Regions from separate parts of the Lederbergia ruris genome, predicted to be linked through region 1. Evidence: predicted binding sites of a transcription regulator. Region 1 holds the regulator's gene; the other holds the start of a gene.
What was found. The regulator Rex, encoded in region 1, represses fermentation and respiration genes when NADH is low (regulators of the CRP and FNR family bind a similar motif). The targets are predictions, from matches to a motif close to TTGTGAAATATTTCACAA.

Region 1 (11,536 bases):
GGATCATATGAGTGAGATTGTATTGAATGAAATCAAGATTGGAAGGGGGAACCCCCCATTTATCATTGCGGAAATGTCAGGCAACCATAACCAATCACTAGATCGTGCCCTTGCCATTGTGGAAGCAGCCGCAAAGGCAGGTGCTCATGGGTTAAAAATACAGACGTACACACCTGACACGATGACATTAAACATAGATTCAGGGGATTTTTTTGTCGATGACAAAGAGAATATGTGGGCGGGAAAAACGCTCTATGAATTATACGGAGAAGCCCATACACCATGGGAATGGCATAAACCGATCTTTGATCGGTGTAAAAAGCTAGGGATGATCCCGTTTAGCACCCCTTTTGATGAAACAGCGGTCGACTTTTTAGAAACACTGGCTGTTCCTTGTTATAAAATTGCTTCTTTTGAAAATAATGACTTACCCTTGATAAGGAAAGTGGCCGCAACTGGCAAGCCGTTAATTATTTCGACTGGAATGGCCTCGGTTGCAGAATTGGATAAAGCCGTTCAAGTTGCTCGAGAGGCAGGGTGCAAGGATTTAATTCTGTTAAAATGCACAAGCACCTATCCAGCTGAAGCAACCAACTCAAATATTGCCACAATTTCTCATATGAGGGAGCTTTTTAATTGTGAAGTTGGTTTATCTGACCATACATTAGGCTGTGGAGTCGCCGTTGCCAGTGTGGCGCTGGGAGCGACTGTGATCGAAAAGCATTTAACATTATCACGCTCAGAAGGGGGAGTGGATGCAGCCTTTTCTCTGGAGCCTGAAGAATTTCGGACACTTGTGATCGAAACGAAACGAGCGTGGCAGGCGATCGGCAAGGTCCAGTACGGACCGACAGAAAATGAGAAAAAATCACTCCAATTTCGCAGATCCCTCTACATTACGAAAGACATGAAGGCAGGCGATCGATTCACAAAGGACAATCTAAGAGCGATCCGTCCGGGAGCAGGCTTATCCCCCAAATACATCGATCTTCTCCTAGGGAAGAAAATTGGTAAAGATGCGCCAGCAGGAACTCCACTTAGCTGGGATCTGTTCCTGTAAAAGGCTGCCCCAACCGGCGGGCAGCCTTTTCGGAAGTAAAAAAAAGCCGCCCCTAAGGCAGCTCCATTAGATCTAGCATCGTTTCTATTCTATGTTGAAAGGTATGTTCATTGCACACTTTCTTCTGTGCGCGGTCTGCAAATTGTTGACGGATTTCTTCTTTTTCCAGATAGAAGTGGATCTTGTCTAAGCAATCTTTCGGATATTGATACGAAATCATTTCCTCTTCTGAAAAATAGGATCGCAATCCAGGTAAATCTTCAATTAATTGAAAAGCTCCGCAGGCGGCAATATCCAGTGTACGATTATTAATCGTTTCATTCATAACCCCTTTAGAAAAGTTCGCCTGGCGATGAGGATTTAATACGATTTTTGCTCCATTATAAAACTTTGCTACCCCCTCTGGTTCCATCCATTGATCATACATACAGAGTTGGTCATGCCTCCGAAATTTCTTTGATAAGTGATTATGCCACTGTTTTCCAATAACCGTAATAGAGAATGTCCCATTCTGCAAAAGAAATTCTATTAATTGGATACGAGAAGGGTAGGGATATCCTACGAGCAGCACATCACTTTGGTAGGGGAAATCTACCTTCTGTCTCGTGAAAATAGAGGGATCTGTCCCTAGCGGCAAATGATAAATATGTGAAAAACCGGCTGAACGATAGACTTTATACGCTCCTGAATCAATTGTGAAGACATAATCATAAAGGTGAATATCTTGAAGTGTTTTATCCATATAGTAGGGATCTTCCGTTAACCAAACGGCTTGCTTTACATTATGTTTTCTTAATAGATCACTTGCTTGTTTTGAGAAATGGCTACCAAGTAGAATCAGTGCCCAATGTGGTCGATCATGATCATGTAAGATCGCTTGTAATCGCTGAATAGATTCTTCCGGTTGAAAGAGAATACACTTATCACAAAACTGCTGAAGAACTTTCTCTATAGTTCTATCTAAATACTGATAAATCTTCGAAAATCCAGATGAAACATATAACATGTTCATTTATTCCGATACATCATACATAATAGATTCTACTTTACTTGAACCGATATTAATAATCATATTGGTGGGAGGAGACATCGTCCCTTCTTCTTCTAAGACGGCGATACTAGTAGCTGGATTATAATGAGTGAAAATGGCGGGACCAATAATATTACCAGAATCCATTGTCACTGTGATGATTGTTCCAGGGATTAACCGCCTGAAAATATAGTCTGCAAAGTTCATCTTTTTCACCTCATCTTATATGGGTTTAGGACTTCGCTAATTAACTAGAAAATAGTGTTACTATCCAGATACAAAGCCCTTTTAAAATTGCCTCATGATACTTTATGTCAAAAAGGTTCAGTCGTTAAGACAACACCCTAAAAATAACAAAAATCCACATTTTTACTATAGCGTTTGATATATATGTAGACAGAAGGTATAAGTCAATATCTCATTTTTTTATAGAGTAAACAGTTGACTACACTATTTTTTTTGTAATTAATACAGTAATAACGAATGAGAAGGGAGGATTTTTTATGGGTGTTTTTAGATCCACATTTCGACAACAATTAATTGATATTTCGGAGTCTGGTCAACCTATTCCTGTCGTTCGTCTAGTTGGTGGCGAGACGTTTCGTAATCTAGTGATTAACAATGTAGGAATAGATGTGGTTGCGTTTGAAGACCCTGACACAGATGGAACCATGTACGTGCCAATTGGATTAGTGTTAAGTGTCGGGATATTTTAGGATGATGTCATAGGTTGACGAAAACTCCTAACTTTGGAGTTTTGTCAACCTATGACGTAAGTGAAATCGATCTTATATAGAAAGAATGTGTTTACTATGAAAGGAGTTATTTTGGCAGGTGGAACAGGTTCTCGGTTACAGCCGATGACAAAGATCACGAATAAGCACCTTTTACCGGTTGGTCCCTATCCGATGATTTGTTGGTCGATCATGAAATTGAAAGAAGCGGGGATCCACGAAATTCTACTTATTACTCACGAAGAGTATATCGATTCCTTTCAAAAACTATTAGAGGATGGGGCTGAATTAGGTGTTTGCTTGCATTATGAAATCCAACCAACAGCGTCAGGAATTTCTGGCGGGCTGGCGCATGCCGAGGACTTTGTGAATGGGGATAAGTTTATTTTGCTGTTAGGAGATAATATTTTCGAAGATTCATTGGTTCCGTTTATTCAGGCCTTTCAAAAACAGAAGAGTGGCGCTAGGGTCTTAATTAAAGAGGTGAAAGACCCTCAGAGATTCGGGGTTGCCAAGTTGAATGAGGAGGACCGATGTATTACGTCCATTATTGAAAAACCGAAGACCTTTATCTCCAACGAAATCGTCACCGGCATTTATATGTATGATCCAAAAGTCTTCGAGTATATTCAAGAACTATCACCATCAGATCGGGGAGAGTTAGAAATTACTGATGTAAATAATCTCTATATCAAAGAGTCCGTTTTACAGTATGATCGTTTATCAGGTTGGTGGGTAGATGCAGGGACTCATGACTCTCTCTTTCTTGCTAATCAACTTATCTATGAGCAAATAGAGAGAAGGGAAGGTTCATGAAAAAAGCGTTACTTGTTACCGGAGGAGCGGGGTTTATTGGCGCCAATTTTATCCATTATTTAATGGAGCAAACGGATTACGCCGTCACCAATGTCGATGCACTTACCTATGCCAGCCATCCATTTATGCAATACGCCTTTCTCGATCATCCACAATATCGCTTCATTCAATGTGATTTGACGAATCCAAAGCAGGTTGAAAAAGTCTTTGATCAAACCTATAATGCCATTATTCATTTTGCTGCCGAATCTCACGTGGATCGCAGCATACAGTCGGCAGCTCCGTTTATTGATACAAATATAAAAGGAACGCTACATCTCTTGGATGCTGTTCGGGATGGAAAAGCCGCAAAGATGATCCAAATTTCCACAGATGAAGTATACGGAAGTTTGAAGGAGACGGAGCCTTCCTTTACCGAAACGACCCCACTTTCACCTAATAATCCTTACTCCGCAAGCAAGGCAGGGGCAGACCTACTTGTTCACTCCTATTATCATACCTTTAATTTACCAGTGATAATCACACGCTGTAGCAATAATTATGGTCCCTTTCAGCATGTAGAAAAGTTTATCCCAACAGTAATAACATCTGCTCTAACAGGTAAAGAGATACCGATATACGGAGACGGAGGACAAATTCGCGATTGGCTATTTGTGGAAGATCATTGTCGCGCTATCCATGCGGTTCTTGAAAAAGGAAAAATAGGCTCTGTCTATAATATTGGTGGAGATGAAGAACAAACCAATCTTGCAGTCGTGAAACAGATTATTGATTATCTTGGAGCAGATCCAACTCTAATCACTTTTGTAGAAGATCGATTAGGACATGATCGTCGCTATTCAATTAATTATGAAAAAATTAAGCGAGAACTGAATTGGCATCCACAAGTAGATTTTGCAGAAGGACTGAAACGCACGGTCCAATGGTATAAGGAAAGGCTCAAGGAAAGTAAGCGTGAGTGCAAATGAAGATTTTAATCACAGGTGCGAAAGGACAATTGGGGACTGACCTAGTTTCAACATTTTCAGAAGATCCTCGTTTTGAACTGTTTCCATATAGTAAAGAAGAACTGGATATTACAAATGAAACGATCGTTAAGGAAGTAATGGAGGAGCTACAACCTGATTTGGTCATCCATGCGGCGGCGTATACGGCTGTAGATGATTGTGAAACGAATTGGAAAACCGCTTTTGAAGTGAATAGTTTTGGAACGTATTATATGGCTAGAGCAGCAAAAAGCGTAGGAGCTGCGATGCTGTATATCAGTACTGACTTTATTTTTAATGGAAAGAAACGACAACCTTATACCATCGATGATGCCCCAGATCCTTTATCCATGTATGGAACGAGTAAATTACTTGGAGAACGTTTGGTTCAGCGGATTTTAAAAGAAAGTTATATTGTGCGCACCTCATGGGTGTATGGGGAAAACGGGAAAAATTTTGTCAAAACAATGCTTCGGTTAGCCGAAAAAGGGAAGGAATTTTACGTGGTGGATGACCAAATCGGTTCCCCCACCTATACAAAAGATTTGGCTTATGCGATTAAACAACTAATTGGGAAGAAATTTGGGATCTATCATATTTCTAATGATGGGGCATGCAGCTGGTTTACGTTTGCTCGGTCGATTTTAAAGTTGGCAGGATATCAGGAAGAGCTTGTACAACCAATCTCGACTAAAGAGTATGGTGTTATCGCACAAAGGCCAGCTTTTTCCGTCTTAAGCAAGGAATCGATCGAAAAAGAGGGAATCCACATGAGGTATTGGCAAGAAGCTCTAGAGGAATTTTTTGAAAGAGGTGATCAATATGATTGATGGTGTGATTGTGAAAAAAATCGTGAAGCATCATGATGATCGTGGCTTTTTTGCTGAATTGGTGCGCGATGATGAGCATATTTTAGACCGTTTTGGGCAAGCGTCATGGTCCATGAGCTACCCAGGGGTGATTAAGGCATTCCATTATCATGAAAAACAGGATGATTTATGGTTTTTCCCATCAGGGCATGCGCAAGTTGTGTTATATGATTTGCGCAAAGGTTCAAGTACAAGAGGGGAAACGAGTGTGTTTTATATGGGAGAGGATAACCCAATTGTCCTGCTCATTCCAAAGGGAATTGCCCATGGCTATCGGGTGTTAGGACAAACACCTGCAACCATTATTTATTTTACAACCGAATCGTATAATCGTGACAATCCCGATGAAAAAAGAATACCTTGGGATGACCCAGAAATTGGCTTTCATTGGGAAACAGAAAATCGTTAATGGACAAAAGGGGGGATCGCTCATCGAAACCAAAGTATCCATCATTTTAACGAGTTATAACAAACCGCGATTACTTGAACAGGCGATTGAAAGTGTTCTAAATCAAACGATGAAGGAATGGGAATTGTGGATTATGGATGATCACTCTAATATTGAAACCGTTCAAACGATCCAACGTTATTTAGAGGACCCGCGGATCATGTATCGAAATAGTGGGATAGAGGATGAAAAGCGTTATCAAACGACAAGATATGCGACGATGATTAACGAAGCCATCCCGCTTATTAAAGGAAACTATCTCACCTACCTGACAGATGATACGGTTTATATGCCTAATCGTCTTGAAGAAATGGTGACGTTTTTAGAAAGAAATTCGGGTATCGATATTGTGTATTCATCGCAACAAGTGAAAATTGTGAATGACCAAATGAGCTGTTTGAAGGAATTTACAAGAGAAGCCGAAGAAATACTTTTCCATGCCGCTGATGAAGTCGATCATTGCTCCGTCATGCACACACGCAAAATTCTTATACAAGTATGGGAAAAATTTGGGAGCTATTGGGATGAGGATCCAAAGCATTGGTGTAGGGGGGACGCTGTCTTCTGGCAACGCCTCAATACTTTCCAATCATTTTACCCTATTCCTAAAGTATTAGATATCACGTATAAAACCCCGCAATCAGTCCAAACCTTGTTTCGTAACCTTCCAGCCACTCTCCCTGATGGGATTTTAGTGAAAGGAACGGAAGGGTACGTATATTTAATGGATAATGGGCAAAGACGGCTTCTCGATCCCACAATGTTTACTTTCTATCACTATAATCCGGGGAAAATCGTGGATATTCCTGATCCAGTGCTCTATCGACATGAAGAAGGAATCCCCATTGATGATCAGCTTCAGCTGCCACCGTTTCGGCTTTATCAGGATGATAGGGGAAATCTATTTTATATGGAACACAGGTGGAAAAGGAGAATCACAAGTCCTATTCTGTTAAGAAAATATCGTTTTCTACAGCGAGAAATTATTCCATTGAAGGAAAAAATTTTAAATGAGTTTCCGCTCGGACCCGAAATCGATCCCTATTTTATAAAGCCTTTATTAGAAAACAAGGTATACAAAAATCATACCAACTACTGGTTCGTCACCAATCATTCCCCACATCCGATTGATAAAAAAGTATTGGAAAGATTAAAAATGAATCAGGATCCTATTCCCATTCCTAAAAATATCATTCAAGCGTATAAGAAAAGCACTCTGATTGTTGGTGGATATTGATAAAGGTCGATACCCAGCTCACATCCTTACCTTGTGGACAAAATTGTTGATAAGCTTCACTTTATATCCGAAATATGCCTATAATACTACAACCCTACCACTGTTGTGGATAAATAATAAATGAAATGTGGATAACGTGGAAAACTTTAAGGGAGTCTAGTATATATATGTTAATTATGTGTATAACTCTGTGGATTATTTTTACCTAGTACAAGTCGTTTCCAATCTATCTACTCTAGAGGCCCTTAATCCATGAAAAAAATAGCACCCGCTAGGATGCTATTCCATAAGTTCAGCTAATTCAGTCCATTCCTCTAAAAGCTGGTCCAACTCATTTTTTAATTTTTCCACATCATTGTTGATCGAAAGAACTTGTTCATGGTCTTCAAATACATCAGGCAGGCATAATTGGTTTTCGAGCTCGGCTACTTTTTCCTCTTTTTCATGCATTAGTTGTTCAATTTCTTCTATTCTTCGTTTTCTTTGTCTTTCAAGCTTTTTCAATTCCTTTTCTTCTTGAAAAGAACGTTTCTTTGGCACATCCTTTGGTGCGGACTCTTGTTGCTGTTTTTCCGCCAATTCCGCTAATTCCTTCATTTCTTGCTTTTTATCCACATAATAATCATAGTCACCTAAATACTCTGTGGTCCCTTCTGTGGATAACTCAATTACCTTCGTGGCAATGCGATTGATGAAGTAACGATCATGGGAGACAAATAATAAAGTGCCAGGATAATCCACAAGCGCATTTTCCAATACTTCTTTACTGTCTAAATCCAAGTGGTTGGTCGGCTCATCCAAAATCAGCACATTCGCCTTTTCTAGCATGAGAATGGCCAAGGCAAGGCGTGCCTTTTCCCCGCCGCTTAAAGTAGAAACAACCTTTTGTACATCATCGCCACTAAATAGAAAATTTCCGAGTACGGTCCGAATTTCTTTTTCTTCCTTTAGTGGATAATGATCCCATAATTCCTGCAGAACCGTCTTATTCGATGATAACTCTGCTTGTTCCTGGTCATAATAGCCGAGCGTCACATTGGTGCCATAATCAATTTGTCCTGAAAGAAGAGGCAGTTTTCGGATGAGCGTTTTTAATAAGGTGGATTTCCCGACGCCATTCGGTCCCACTAAAGCGATACTATCTTGACGCTCCATGTTAAAATGAATGTTTTTCGCTAAAGCTTGCCCATTGTAGCCAATCACCGCTTCTTTTATTTTCATCACATCATTGCCACTGGGTCGCTCAATATCAAAGTGAAAAGTAGCCGATTGTTCCCCGCCGCTAGGCCGATCGATAACCTGCATTTTTTCTAATTGCTTTCGCCGGCTTTGCGCCCTTTTTGTTGTGGAGGCCCTTGCTAAGTTCCGCTGAATGAAATCCTGCATTTTGGCGATCTCATCTTGTTGCTTTTCAAAACGTTTCAAATCACGCTCATATATTTCCGCTTTTTTCACCAAATATTGGCTATAATTACCATGGTATTTGATCATTTCATGTCTTGATAACTCATACACCTGATCTACGACTTTATCCAGAAAATAACGATCATGGGATACAATTAAAATTGCCCCTTCATAGCTTTGTAAGTACTGTTCTAGCCAAGATAAAGTCTCAATATCCAAATGGTTGGTCGGCTCATCTAAAATTAAAATATCTGGTTTCGTCAGCAAAAGTTTCGCTAAAGCTAATCTCGTTTTTTGTCCACCACTTAATGTGGAGATTTTCGTTTGATAATCCTCTTCATAATAGCGCATACCGTGTAAAACAGAGCGAATATCTGATTCATATTGATATCCACCAACCGCTTTAAATTTTTCCTGCAAAACATCATATTCACGGAAAATCGCTTCTGCGAGTTCTGCATTCTCATAATAGCTAGGATCGGCCATCTTTAATTCTAATTGGCGAATTTCTTTTTCCATCCTTCGAACTTCAGTGAACACTGTTAGCATCTCATCCCAAATAACCCGACTGGATTCTAACCCGGTGTTTTGTGCCAAATAGCCGATTGTAACTCCCTTTGGTCGAACAATTTGTCCAGAATCATAGGAGAGTTGCCCAGCAATGATTTTTAAAAGAGTAGACTTTCCAGCACCATTGCGACCGACAAGCGCGACACGATCTCGCGATTGTACTTCTAATTTTATATCCGATAATATACATTCCGCACCGAAATACTTTGTAATTTGTTGTAATTGCAATAACATCATCATAATTCACTCCTAGGAACAGTTTACAATACTAAACAAGGATGGGGCAATCTTTGCTAGTCAAGTAGGGAAAAATAGAAAAAGACAGTTTGCATAAAATAGTGTATGATAGATAAGAGGTGTGCTACGTGAAAAAATTAACACATTTAAATGAAGAAGGCAGAGCGAAAATGGTGGATGTTAGCGAAAAGCCTGAGACTACTCGTACAGCCATTGCCCATTCAAGTATTGAAGTAAGTCAACAACTTTATGAACAGATTACCAATAATCAAATGAAAAAAGGGGATGTCCTCGCTGTTGCACAAGTGGCGGGCATTATGGCCGCTAAAAAGACGTGGGATATCATTCCGATGTGTCACCCGATCCCTTTAAAAGGAATTGACCTTTCCTTTAACTGGTTACAGGAAGACAATAGATGGATTTTAAATATTCAATCTACGGTGAAAACAAAAGGTCATACAGGGGTGGAGATGGAGGCACTGACAGCGGCCTCAGTTGCCGCCCTTACCGTGTATGATATGTGTAAAGCTGTGGATAAAGGCTTGATTATAGGTAAAACCTACCTGATTGAAAAAACAGGCGGAACGTCAGGCCGCGATTATAGAAGATAAAGTCGAACAAGACTTCAGACTAAAATAAACTGCTCCATCCGATGGAATAAAAATACTCTGTTTAAGGGGGTTGAACGATGAACGAAGATTCGATGAAAATTCCTCAGGCAACGGCAAAACGTTTGCCACTTTATTATCGTTTTATTAAAAATTTGCATGCATCGGGAAAGCAACGTGTTTCCTCTGCGCAATTAAGTGAAGCTGTTAAGGTAGATTCGGCCACCATTCGCCGAGACTTCTCCTATTTTGGCGCTCTCGGGAAAAAAGGGTATGGCTACAATGTCAACTATTTATTAAACTTCTTTGCGAAAACCTTAGATCAGGACGAGTTAACAAAGGTCGCTTTAGTAGGGGTGGGGAATCTTGGTACTGCTTTTTTGAATTATAACTTTTTAAAAAATAATAATACCAAAATCGCCATGGCCTTTGAGGTCGATCCTGAAAAAATTGGTACAACCATTAGTAATGTGCCTATTTATGACTTAGCTGAGCTTGAAGATCAATTAAATAAGGAAGCCGTGACGGCCATCATTTTAACCGTTCCTTCTCATGTTGCCCAACAGGTGACAGATCGACTGGTCAAAACAACCGTGAAAGGGATTTTGAATTTTACCCCAGCAAGATTGACGGTTCCGCCATCTATTCGTGTTCATCACATTGATCTTGCGGTAGAATTGCAGTCGCTTATTTACTTTTTGAAAAATTATCCCACTCCTGACACGGAAATTTCACAAGAAGTGGAGCCAGAGGATAGATAATTTATGCTAAATCGGCTAAAATGAGTAGTATAAAAGGAGGTGGGCGCAAATGGGTGCAGGATGGGGAAGTATACTCATCATCGCATTTGTTGCAGTCTTAATATTTGGCCCGAAAAAATTACCCGAGCTTGGAAAGGCAGCAGGGAATACGTTGCGTGAATTCAAAAATGCAACAAAGGGGCTAGCGGAGGAAGAAGACAAGGACAAGAAAGACGCCGACCGTTGATGGGATGAAAAATTGTGATGAATCAGAATGATAACATGAGCATTCTCGAGCATATAGAGGAATTAAGAAAACGGCTGATGATCATCGTCGCTTTCTTCGTATTGGCTTCAATCATTGGTTTCTTTCTTTCACAGCCTTTGATTCGTTTCCTGCAGGATGCGAGTGCTGTGCAAGAATTAGTGATGAATGCCTTTAAACCAACAGATCCTTTTAAGGTATATATGCAAATGACCTTTTTGATCGGGATTCTCCTTACTTCGCCTGTGATTTTATACCAGCTTTGGGCGTTTATTAGTCCGGGTTTACTGGCAACGGAAAGAAGGGCGACCCTAAGCTATATTCCAGCTTCCGTTCTGTTATTTTTGGCAGGGATTTCCTTTTCTTATTTTATCTTATTTCCGTTTGTGATTCGGTTTATGTTGAATCTTTCAGGTAGTATGGGCATTGAAACCACGATCGGGATCAATGAATATTTTCAATTTCTATTCCAAATCACCATTCCATTTGGACTGCTTTTTCAATTGCCTGTGGTGATTTTATTTCTGACAAG
Region 2 (11,536 bases), on a different contig from region 1:
CTATTTATCTCTGTTAAAACCGTGGAAGCTCATAAAGCCAAAATCATGGAAAAACTTTCATTAAAAAGTCGTCCAGAATTGGTGGAATATGCTTTAAAGAAAAAATTGCTTAATTTTTAAAGGTGATAGGGGGGGAGAAATCCTTGGCAGGAGAAACATTACGATTTAAACTACCAGCCATTCGAATCCTGGAAAACGAACATCAATATTTATCTTTTTTAATGGCGGACTGGCATGCCATTGTCTTGAACTTTGAAAATAACCAATATGAAGAACAGGAAGCAAGAAAAGAATTCAAAAGACTGAGACAACTGCTTGTTGAATTTATTGAACCATTAAAAAATCATACCGAAAAAGAAGAACAATTCTTTTTCCCACTGCTCGGTCAATATATCGGATATGAACAAGGACCGATCATGTCGATCGAAGAGGAACATCAGGAAATAGATGCCTACATTGGTCATTTTCTTCATCATACCTTGCCAAAAATGGACACATTCTCAGTGGAAAAAATGAAAGAAATTGTCCAAGATGCAGGAGAAGCATTTGAAGTTTTAACCGTTCATTTCGTCAAAGAAGAAACAGTTCTATTTCCAATGGCTGAAAAAGTCATGAAAGCTGTAGATGAAGATCATTTATATGAACAACTCAATACGGTTATTATTTAATCGAAATGTGTAAAAAAGGGATAGAGGGACGGGGATATCGTCTGCATCTATCCCTTTTTTACAGGATAAGAAAGTATAAATTTGGGCTAAAATGCTTGATCCAGCTCCAGCGCCCAGCGCCTAGCAAACTTTCGGTGACTCGCCGTTACGTTAATGATGGAGCCGGCGAAAAAGCGTAAGGGCGCTTTAGGTTCATGCCAATGGCTTTATTACTTCATATTGATTTTTTTGCACCAAGCTGAATAGGATAAAAATATTCCTAAAACTCGCGCCATTTCCATAAAATGAATGGTAACAAATTTGATTTTGTGGTAGATTTATAGAATTGTTATTAATTTTAGGAGATGGTATGCAGTGGAACAGGCACTTACAACTAGACAAATACGTTTGTGGCGTATGGCCATTTATTTCTATTTTGGTCTTTCTGGTTTTGCCATGGCATCTTGGGTGGCACAAACCCCGAATATTCGCGATGCATTAGGTGTATCAACGGCACAGATGGGATGGATTATTTTTGGTCTCTCCACTGGTTCGATCATTGGCCTTATGTGTGCAAGTCGTTTAATCGCCCGTTTTGGTGGTCGGGTCATTATGTTAACAGGACTTGGGCTTAGTTCCATTGGACTGATCACGATCGGATTGGGAAGTTCATGGGCTCCTCATGTATGGATTGTATTTAGCGCCCTCGCTATTTTTGGCTTTGGCATTGGAATATGTGATGTAGCGATGAATGTAGAAGGAACAGCGATTGAAAAAACGCTTAAAAAGTCAATTTTGACAGGCTTTCATGCAGTATATAGTTTAGGGACCTTTTTTGGTGCTATGATTGGTTCCCTTGTCAATAAAATCCATTTACCGATCATGGCTCATTTATTTGTGATTGCTTTGATTGTATTCGTCTTAATTGTCTATTTTTCCCGTTTCGTGCCAATCGGATCTGGTCAAGAAGACCAAGATGAGAACAAAAATGAGACTACAGCGACAGAGACCTTGTCTGTTTGGAAAGAGCAACGGACGGTTCTACTCGGAATCATCGTACTAGGAATGGCGTTTGCAGAAGGTTCTGCGGGCGATTGGTTACCGTTAGTTATTGTGGATGGTTATGATAAAAGCCCTGCATCTGGATCGTTAATGTTTAGTTTATTCGTCGCGACCATGACGATTAGTCGTGCAGTGGGGGATATTCTTTTAGATAAGTTTGGCAGGGTGGCGATTCTTAGAGCCTCCGCTCTATCTGCCGCACTGGGGCTTGTAATCGTCATTTTTGGTGGAAATTATTATACGGCCGCCATTGGTATTGTTCTTTGGGGATTTGGTTCGGCTTACGGCTTTCCGATTGGCTTATCTGCAGCTGGCGACAATCCGCATGGGGTAGCTGCGCGGGTCGGAGCCGTCACAACGGTCGGATATATGGCTTTTCTCGTTGGTCCTCCTGTCTTAGGGGCGATTGCTGGCTCAGTCGGTATACTTAGGTCGCTGATTTTTGTATTGATTGGCGTAACAGTGGCTGGGTCGTTGGCACATGCTGCAAGACCTGTTTCACCAAATGTTAAAGAAGCAGAAGCATTAGAACAATAGAATTTGAAAATGTGGTGTCTGTCCCTGATGCGCAAAATAAATCGGGGATAGGCACTATTTTTTTCGTCGCACAAACAAATGTTCATTTTTTCACAAATCAAGGGAAACCCCCTTAAAATGGAGGGAGCTCCCTAATAAAAATAGCCGATAGGAAAAGCTACACTACTAGTAAGAGGAAGTGATTATGTAAAATTATTAAGAAGGAGTAGGTGGTTGGCATGATCAAAAAGGTTCAATTGCCATTACAAACTTTGAATCTAGTTGTTGGGTTTATGGTATGGGTGATTATTTCAGCTTTATTGCCTTTTATCATTGAGGATATCTCGATTCCCGCTGATAAATTAGCGATTTTGACAGCTATCCCAGTTGTATTAGGATCAGTGTTAAGGATTCCGCTTGGGTATTATGCGAATTTATTTGGGGCAAGACTGGTTTTCCTAATTAGTTTCATTTTGTTATTATTTCCGGTCTATTATATTAGTGAAGCATCTAGCTTTACGGATTTAGTTATTGGCGGGTTGTTTCTAGGAATTGGGGGAGCTGTTTTTTCTGTCGGGGTTACCTCGTTGCCGAAATATTATGCAAAAGAAAAGCATGGCCTTGTCAATGGGATTTATGGAGCAGGTAATATTGGAACAGCGATTACGACCTTTGCGGCCCCGGTAATTGCGACACAAATCGGTTGGTCGATGACGGTGAAACTCTATTTAATTTTACTCTTATTTTTTGCAGCTTTGAATATCTTCTTTGGTGACCGCAAAGAAGTGAAAGTTAAGACACCCTTAATGGAACAAATCAAAGGTGTCTATAAAAATGAAAAACTCTGGTTTTTTTCCTTATTTTATTTTATTACTTTTGGATCCTTTGTCGCCTTCACCGTTTATTTGCCGAATTTTTTAGTTGATTATTTCCAATTAGACAAAGTCGATGCGGGGATGAGAACAGCTGGATTTATTGCGGTCGCCACTTTTTTACGCCCGGTTGGCGGGTGGTTAGCGGATAAATTTCAACCTCTATTTTTACTCATGGGTGTCTTTGTGACTTATACAGTGGCAGCGATTATACTGGCCTTCTCCCCATCGATTGGCTTATATACGGTGGGATGTATGGCGATTGCCGTCAGTGCTGGCATTGGAAATGGCGTCATTTTTAAATTGGTTCCCTTTTACTTTAATAAGCAAGCAGGGACAGTGAACGGGATTGTATCGATGGTAGGGGGATTGGGAGGATTTTTCCCACCATTATTATTAGCATCGATCTATTCGATAACAGGTCAATACTCGATTGGATTTATGTTATTATCGCAAGTAGCATTAGCAAGTCTTGTATTAGTCGTTTGGTTATATTATATGGATCGCTTAAGTTTATCAGCTGAAGTTTTCAAATCAACCGGACAGGGGATATTAGTAACGGATTCTCATGGAAAGATTAAAGCAGTCAATCCAGCCTTTACCCAGTTAACGGAATATAAAGAGGCAGATGTACTCAATCAGAATCCGAATATATTAAGTTCCGGCAGACATAATGAGGAATTTTACCAGAAAATGTGGGCGCAAATTAAGGAACAAGGAGAATGGCAAGGGGAAATCTGGAATCGCCGTAAAAGTGGTGAGGAATATTTACAATGGTTAAATATTAGTGCAGTCAAAGATGATACAGGAGAAGATGTCCGCTATGTTGGAACTTTCACCGATATTACAGAGGAACATAAGAAAAGAAAGCATGAATAAGTTATACTTCTCATATGAAGGAATAGAATGCTAGAAAAGCGAAAGGACGGGAGCCATGATGACAGATGTTTTATATGATCGATTAAGAAGACCGATGCGGGATTTAAGGCTATCTGTAACCGATCGCTGTAATTTTCGGTGTACGTATTGCATGCCGAAAGAAATATTCGGTGATGATTATGCTTTTATGCCGAAAGATGCAATGTTAAGTTTTAAAGAAATGGTTAGATTGGCTTCCATCTTTGTTTCCCTAGGTGTTAAGAAAATTAGATTAACCGGTGGAGAGCCGTTGATGAGAAGGAATCTTTCAGAATTAATTGCCCAACTTACCGAGCTAGATGGAGTAGAGGATATTGGCTTGACCACCAATGGAATGTTGTTAAAAGCTCATGCCGATGATCTGTATCAAGCAGGATTAAGAAGATTAAATATTAGTTTGGATGCATTAGAACCGGAATTATTTGGACAAATAAATGGCCGTGGGGTCAAACCAGCCTATATATTAGAAAATATTGCCTATGCGCAAAAACTAGGTTTTGAAATAAAGGTTAATATGGTTGTGCAAAAAGGAGTCAATGATCAGGAAATTATTCCAATGGCCCGTTATTTTAAAGATCAGGGGATTACCCTGCGCTTCATTGAGTTTATGGATGTCGGAAATGATAACGGGTGGAGCTTTAAAAAAGTTGTAACCAAGAAAGAGATTTATGACATGTTGAAGGAAGAATTTGCACTCGAACCAGTGGATCCTCATTATTTTGGTGAGGTGGCAAAGCTTTATCGCTATTCGGACAACGGCGCCCAGGTCGGATTTATTACCTCTGTTTCTGAATCCTTCTGTTCTACTTGTACAAGAGCTCGTCTTTCCTCTGAAGGAAAATTTTACTCATGTCTATTCGCCTCCTCCGGATTTGATCTGAAAAAAATGATGCGGGACGGGGCGACAGATCTGGCATTACGTGCTAAAATTTGCCAGCTTTGGGAGCGGAGAGCCGATCGTTATTCTGATGAACGAACAGAGTGGACGGCTAAAAACCGCAAGAAAATTGGCATGTCTTATATCGGCGGATAATTAAGAAAAGCGTAAGCGCCCGTTTAGCGACGTACAAACTTTTTAGGGGCCTGACGAGATAAAGGAAACACAGTGAGCCTGATAAGGCGAACTGATGTTGACTTATCGTAGGAAGGCACCGAAAGTTTGCTAGTCGCTGGGCGCTGCAGCTAGACAAAGAAAAGCGTAAGCGCCCGTTTAGCGACGTACAAACTTAGTCCATAAGGATGAACGGCTAAAGGCGCGCCGTCCTGGCGCAACGCCGTTCTGACCCACATCCTGTGGGCCTCCGTCCTGGCGGCAGACTCAATCGCGACGTCCTGTCGCTTCGTCTGCACTAGTACATCCTTGTACGTCGCAACGCCTTTGTGACCAACATCCTGCTGGCCTCACGGCGACTACCAACTAAGGGGGTCGTCGTTTTGTTTAAATAAAAATATAATGAAACGGTCGTAAACACCACCAACATGCGGTTGCAAGTACGCAATTTTTGGTTGCAACGCCTGTTTTACATCCGTTTTTTGGGAAAGAAGAGCTCTTATTTCCTTACTATACATTAATTTTGTTAAAATTAGGGAATATAGAAAGAGAAAAACGATTGAAAGGAGTCTTGAGCGATGTCTAAAATAAAAGTCACAAACCCGGCCACTGGTGAGCTAATTGAAGAGATTAGCATGCAATCAAATGCTGAGATCGAGTTAGCGATTAAAAACGGCCATCAAGCCTTTCAAAAATGGTCTAAGTTAGATGCGCATGAAAGATCCCGACTCATCCAAGCTTGGAGCGCAAAGGTTCAAGAAAATAAAGAGGAATTAGCGAAGTTAATGACATTGGAAAATGGGAAGCCTTTAAATGAAGCTAGAGGTGAGATCGATTATTCAACTGCTTATTTAGATTGGTATGCGGAAGAAGCTAAGCGAGTCTATGGTCGTACAATTCCCGCCAATACGAATTCAAAACGAATCATCGTGACGAGAGAACCGATTGGACTTGTTGCAGCGATTACACCTTGGAATTTTCCAACAGCGATGATGGCGAGAAAAGCGGCGCCCGCTTTAGCGGCAGGTTGTACGTTTATTGTCAAGCCTGCATCAGAAACGCCGTTATCAGGGATGAAATTTATTGACTATGCCTATGAAGTGGGGATTCCCAAGGACGTCATCCAGTATGTAATGGGAGAGGGAAAGGTTGTCGGTGAAATTTTTACGAAAAGTGAACGTATCCGGAAAATCACTTTTACTGGATCAACAGGTGTAGGAAAGCAATTGATTGCGAACAGTTCCGAAAATATTCAGAATGTGACCATGGAACTGGGTGGACATGCCCCGTTAATCGTGACAGAAGATGCAGATATTGAACTGGCTGTTCAACAAACGGTTGCCGCTAAATTCCGAAATGCTGGACAAACATGTGTCTGTGCCAATCGAATCATTGTTCATGAAAGTGTTGTAGATGAGTTTACGGAAAAGTTTGCTTCAGAAGTAAAAAAACTTGAGGTAGGTAATGGTTTAAAAGAAGGAATCGATATTGGCCCTATCATCAATGAAAAAGGCTATAACAAAATCGTCGAACAAATTGAGGATGCGATTGCCAAGGGAGCTGAAGCGCTGGTTGGCAACCAATTTCAAGTAGACAAGGAAAAAGGCTGTTTCTTCGTCTATCCAACCGTTCTAAAAAATGTGACAACAGAGATGACGATTATGCATGAAGAAACTTTTGGCCCTGTTGCCCCTATCGTGAGCTATAAAACACTGGAAGAAGCCGTGGAATTAGCCAACAGTACACCATACGGATTAGCGGCATATTTCTTCACAAATGATTATCGAGTGGGACATTACTTACATGATCATTTGCAATTTGGGATCATTGGCTGGAATGATGGTGGACCATCTGCTGCCCACGCTCCTTTTGGCGGGATGAAAGAAAGTGGACTAGGCCGAGAAGGCGGAATCGAAGGGATTGAACCGTATTTAGAGACGAAATATCTGTCGATTGGTGGTCTATAACATTTTAAGCAAGGAAGGTTTACGGAAATGAAAATAGCAGTAGGATCCAAGAATAAAGCAAAATTAAAAGCCGTTGAGACGGTTCTTCAAACATTGGAAAATGAGCTAGACATTGCGCCCATTGATGCCCCATCTAATGTAAGCGGCATGCCTTTTTCAGATGAAGAAACAATGAAGGGGGCGATGAATCGCGCGGAATTCTGTGTCCGTCATCATAATGTCGATCTTGGCATTGGCTTAGAGGGAGGAGTAACGGAAACACCGGCAGGCCTCTTTCTAATCAATTGGGGTGCCCTAGCCGTAAAGGATCAGGCAACACTTGTAGCAGGAGGAGCTCGCATCAAACTTCCGGAGGAAATCGCAACCAGACTTCGAAGTGGGGAAGAACTAGGCCCTGTTATGGATGACTTTTGTCAACGTGAAAACATTCGTCACGGCGAAGGGGCGATTGGAGTTTTTACTAATGGAATGGTCACCCGGGACCTGATGTTTACCCATATTATGAAATTATTAGTGGGGCAGTATCAATATCGGTCATAATGAATTGAATAAAAAGAAGCCATTTTGATCAGTTGTCAAAATGGCTTCTTTATTTATAATCGGGTTGCAAGAGTATTTAGGGAAGTTGTTTCGTCAAATTCGCCATTTCAATGGCGGCTACTGCAGTATCCCAACCTTTATTTCCAGCCTTTGTTCCAGCACGCTCAATTGCTTGCTCAATCGTATGCGTCGTGAGGATTCCAAAGATTACCGGAACGCCAGACTGCAAACCTGCCTGTGCAACACCTTTCGCGGCTTCATTGCATACATAATCGAAATGAGGAGTGTCCCCACGGATCACGGTTCCAAGTGTGATAATCACATCATAATGGCCTGAATCTGCTAGCTTTTTCGCAATAAGTGAAATTTCAAAAACTCCCGGTACCCAAGCGATATCCACATTTTCTTCTTTGACTCCATGCCGTTTCAATGCATCTTGAGCCCCTGCTAAAAGTTTGCCAGTAATAAATTCATTAAATCGACCTACGACAATCCCAATCTTTATATCTGTGCCGACTACATGACCTTCAAATACATTTCCCATCGATAATTCCTCCTAAAATATGAATAAATGTCCGAGTTTATCTTTTTTTGTTTCTAAGTATTGGCGATTTTCTTCCTTTAATGGCATTTGGATTGGAACACGTTCGCTAATATTTAATCCACGCTCTTCTAAACCAGCAATCTTCTTTGGATTATTTGTTAGCAATCGTACGTTCTGCACATTTAAGTCTTTTAACATTTCTGCACTTAGCCGATAATCACGTAAATCTGCTGCAAAGCCTAATTTTTCATTGGCTTCCACTGTGTCGAATCCTTGCTCTTGTAAATTGTATGCTTTTAATTTATTGATCAAGCCGATTCCACGGCCCTCTTGCCGCATGTACAGCAGTATCCCGCGCCCTTCTTTTTCTATTTGTTTAAGTGCAGCATGAAGTTGGGGGCCACAATCACAGCGGTAGGAACCGAGGATATCGCCTGTCAAGCATTCGGAATGAATACGTGCCAATATCGGTTCATCTGTATGCAGATCACCTTTTATGAGCGCAAGATGTTCCTGGCCTGTTACCTTTTCAGAATAACCAACTAGTCGAAAATGGCCATATTCTGTTGGCAGATTAATTTCAGTTTCGCGGATAATTAAGGGTTCCTGTTGCTCTCGGTAATCCACCAAATCTTGAATCGTAATCAGTTTAAGGTCTAATTTTTTTGCTATGAGCTGTAAATCTGGTGTACGTGCCATCGTCCCGTCATCCTTCATAATTTCACAAATCACCCCAGCTGGTGAATATCCTGCTAATCTAGCAAGATCGACGGCAGCTTCTGTATGTCCTTTACGTTGTAACACACCACCGTTTTTCGCGATAAGGGGAAAAATATGTCCAGGTTGGACAAAATCTTGTGCGACTGCCTCCGTTTTCACCATTGCTTCGATCGTTTTTGCCCGTTCAAAGGCACTAATACCTGTATGAGTAGAATAGTGATCAATACTAATCGTAAAGGCTGTTCCATGCCCTTCTGTAGGCTGATCAGTCATTAATTTTAATTCAAGTTGTTTTGCTTTTTCTTCTGTGATAGGAACGCAGATAAGTCCTCTTCCGAACTTCGCCATGACATTAATCATTTCCGGGGTGACTAAATCTGCTAAACCAATAAAGTCGCCTTCATTTTCTCGATCTTCATCATCCACAACAATGACAACTTTTCCTTTTTGTAAGTCGGTTATGGCTTCTTCGATTGAATCAAACATGTTTGTCACCTTTCTTTAAAAGAATCCGTTACGTTGTAAGAAATCTTTTGTCAAACTCTGCTGCTTTACCTTGGATTGAAATACCATCTGTTCCACATATTTTCCCAATACATCACATTCCAAATTGACCACATCCCCCATTTCTTTGTTCGCTAATACTGTTTTCTCTTGGGTATGGGGAATCAGGGAAATGGTTACCTGATTATCTTCCACTTTAAAAATCGTTAACGAAGTCCCATCCAGCGCGATGGCGCCTTTCGGTAATAAATACTTTTTCCATTCATCCGGAATACGGAGTGTCATGTATAAGGCATTTTCCACCTCATACTGCGAATGCACGATTGCAATTCCGTCCACATGACCCGTAACAAAATGACCACCAAGCCGATCTTGCAGCGAAAGAGCCCGTTCTAAATTGACCTCACTCCCTGTTTTTAACTTTTGTAAAGAGGTAGTGTGAAATGTTTCTACGGTAAAATGGGTAGAGGAAAAATGGGTGACCGTTAAGCATACACCGTTTACTGCAATACTGTGTCCTAGTTCTATATCTTGCAAAATAGTATGAGCCGTAATCTCCAACTTTAGGGACTGTGGACGGGACTGGACTTGTGCAATGGTACCAATTTCTTCAATGATCCCTGTAAACATTTGGTTCACTTCCTTTTGGCAAAGCCGTAATTTTGATATCGGGCCCGATCATTTCTACTTTTTCAAATGTGAAAGGATAGGCTTCTGACATGGAAAGTAGATTTTCTCCTATAATGGAGGAGAGGGAGGATTTTCCTCCTAATAATTTGGGTGCAACATAGACAATGACCTTTTGCATAGCTTTGGCGCTTAAAAAGGTAGCATGTATCGTTGCTCCGCCTTCAACCAACAATGTCATAATATTGCGTTTCACTAACTCATTTAAAACTTCAGAAACAGAAATTTTCTCAGTTGCCAAGCGGACGACTTTAGCCTCGCTTCCTTTTTCAAGCTGTTGTTGTCTTTTGCTTGACGCTTGCTGTCCACAAAAAATGAGCGTTGGTGCTTCAGCGTTTTGTATGACTTGGCTGTTGATTGGTGTCTGTAAATGTGTATCTAAAACCACTCGAATAGGATGTTTTCCACCTTGGGGCAATCTGGTGGTAAGAAGGGGGTCATCGTGAAGAATCGTCTGCACACCGACTAAAATTGCATCATGTGCAGCTCGAAGTAAATGAACATCAAGTCGTGCTTGGTCACTTGTGATCCATTTACTATCTCCTGTTGCTGTAGCTATCTTTCCGTCTAATGTCATCGCTATTTTCATCGTTACGTAAGGTTGTTTTGTTTGAATATAGTGAAAAAATGGTGCATATAGTTGGGTGGCTTCTTGCCTGCAAAGACCAACATCCACTCGAATCATGGCGTCCTGCATGCGTTGGATTCCCTTACCTGCAACAAGGGGATTGGGATCTTTGGTTGCAATCCATACTTGTTTAATCCCATAAGCTATTACGGCATCTGCACATGGAGGCGTTTTTCCAGTATGAGCACATGGCTCTAAGGTCACGTAAAGATCTGCGCCTCGGGCCTCGGCTCCAGCCATTTGCAGGGCGATCTGTTCGGCATGAGCTTCACCAGCCTTTAAGTGTGCGCCCATACCGATGACTTGACCGTTCTTCACGACAACCGCTCCTACAGGGGGATTGGGTGAAGTCTGACCCGCAACGGCGCGCGCTAAAGATAAGGCTAACTCCATATAATTTTCCTTTAACACAACCTGTCAACACTCCAATATCTGTATTCCTTACGAACGAATGAAAATAAATAAGCCCCGCAAACATAGTAGCGGGGCTTTTAGACATACTTAAATAAACATAGGTCTACAAATGACTTTTAGAGTTTCCTAATAAAACAGAAAACTTCTAAATATATGCGTAAGAACGCATAGAAAAAAGACTTTGTTAGATTCTCCTTCTCCCATCCAGACTTTCACTGTCGGCTTTGGAATTTCACCAAATCCACCTTCTGCTTATCAAAAGCATCCGGGTCACGGACTAAGAGCATAATTGCTCATCACCGCCGGTAGGGAATTTCACCCTGCCCCGAAGGAATATATTCGATTGCAAATTAGTGTATCATAATATTGCTCAAAGAAGCAAAAGAAAAATGAACAGATCGTTACTTAGGTTCTTAAAAGGACAGAAAGACCTATTCGCTTATTCAAAAATATAAGACAAAGCTTT

Region 2: KI363_RS09900 (nitrate/nitrite transporter) is a predicted target of Rex. The motif match lies at 2,325-2,342, and genes of this name have one in related genera.

The regions. Positions count from the first base shown of each region.
Region 1 is NZ_BORB01000051.1:443-11,978, reverse strand. Features, by position in the region: gene pseH (UDP-4-amino-4,6-dideoxy-N-acetyl-beta-L-altrosamine N-acetyltransferase) at 1-11, shown strand, start outside; gene pseI (pseudaminic acid synthase) at 8-1,060, shown strand; gene KI363_RS19520 (CgeB family protein) at 1,113-2,072, opposite strand; gene KI363_RS19515 (CGEA protein) at 2,073-2,297, opposite strand; gene KI363_RS19510 (hypothetical protein) at 2,594-2,806, shown strand; gene KI363_RS19505 (sugar phosphate nucleotidyltransferase) at 2,903-3,640, shown strand; gene rfbB (dTDP-glucose 4,6-dehydratase) at 3,637-4,608, shown strand; gene rfbD (dTDP-4-dehydrorhamnose reductase) at 4,605-5,456, shown strand; gene KI363_RS19490 (dTDP-4-dehydrorhamnose 3,5-epimerase family protein) at 5,449-5,904, shown strand; gene KI363_RS19485 (glycosyltransferase family A protein) at 5,927-7,180, shown strand; gene KI363_RS19480 (ABC-F family ATP-binding cassette domain-containing protein) at 7,460-9,391, opposite strand; gene moaC (cyclic pyranopterin monophosphate synthase MoaC) at 9,520-10,002, shown strand; gene KI363_RS19470 (redox-sensing transcriptional repressor Rex) at 10,080-10,760, shown strand; gene KI363_RS19465 (twin-arginine translocase TatA/TatE family subunit) at 10,810-10,986, shown strand; gene tatC (twin-arginine translocase subunit TatC) at 11,004-11,536, shown strand, end outside.
Region 2 is NZ_BORB01000014.1:46,614-58,149, forward strand. Features, by position in the region: gene nreC (nitrate respiration regulation response regulator NreC) at 1-120, shown strand, start outside; gene KI363_RS09890 (hemerythrin domain-containing protein) at 144-668, shown strand; gene KI363_RS09895 (MFS transporter) at 1,023-2,246, shown strand; gene KI363_RS09900 (nitrate/nitrite transporter) at 2,465-3,976, shown strand; gene moaA (GTP 3',8-cyclase MoaA) at 4,032-5,048, shown strand; gene KI363_RS09910 (NAD-dependent succinate-semialdehyde dehydrogenase) at 5,645-7,033, shown strand; gene KI363_RS09915 (DUF84 family protein) at 7,061-7,573, shown strand; gene ribH (6,7-dimethyl-8-ribityllumazine synthase) at 7,650-8,117, opposite strand; gene KI363_RS09925 (bifunctional 3,4-dihydroxy-2-butanone-4-phosphate synthase/GTP cyclohydrolase II) at 8,130-9,323, opposite strand; gene ribE (riboflavin synthase) at 9,339-9,971, opposite strand; gene ribD (bifunctional diaminohydroxyphosphoribosylaminopyrimidine deaminase/5-amino-6-(5-phosphoribosylamino)uracil reductase RibD) at 9,952-11,067, opposite strand; FMN riboswitch at 11,259-11,407, opposite strand; gene KI363_RS09940 (YtoQ family protein) at 11,510-11,536, opposite strand, start outside.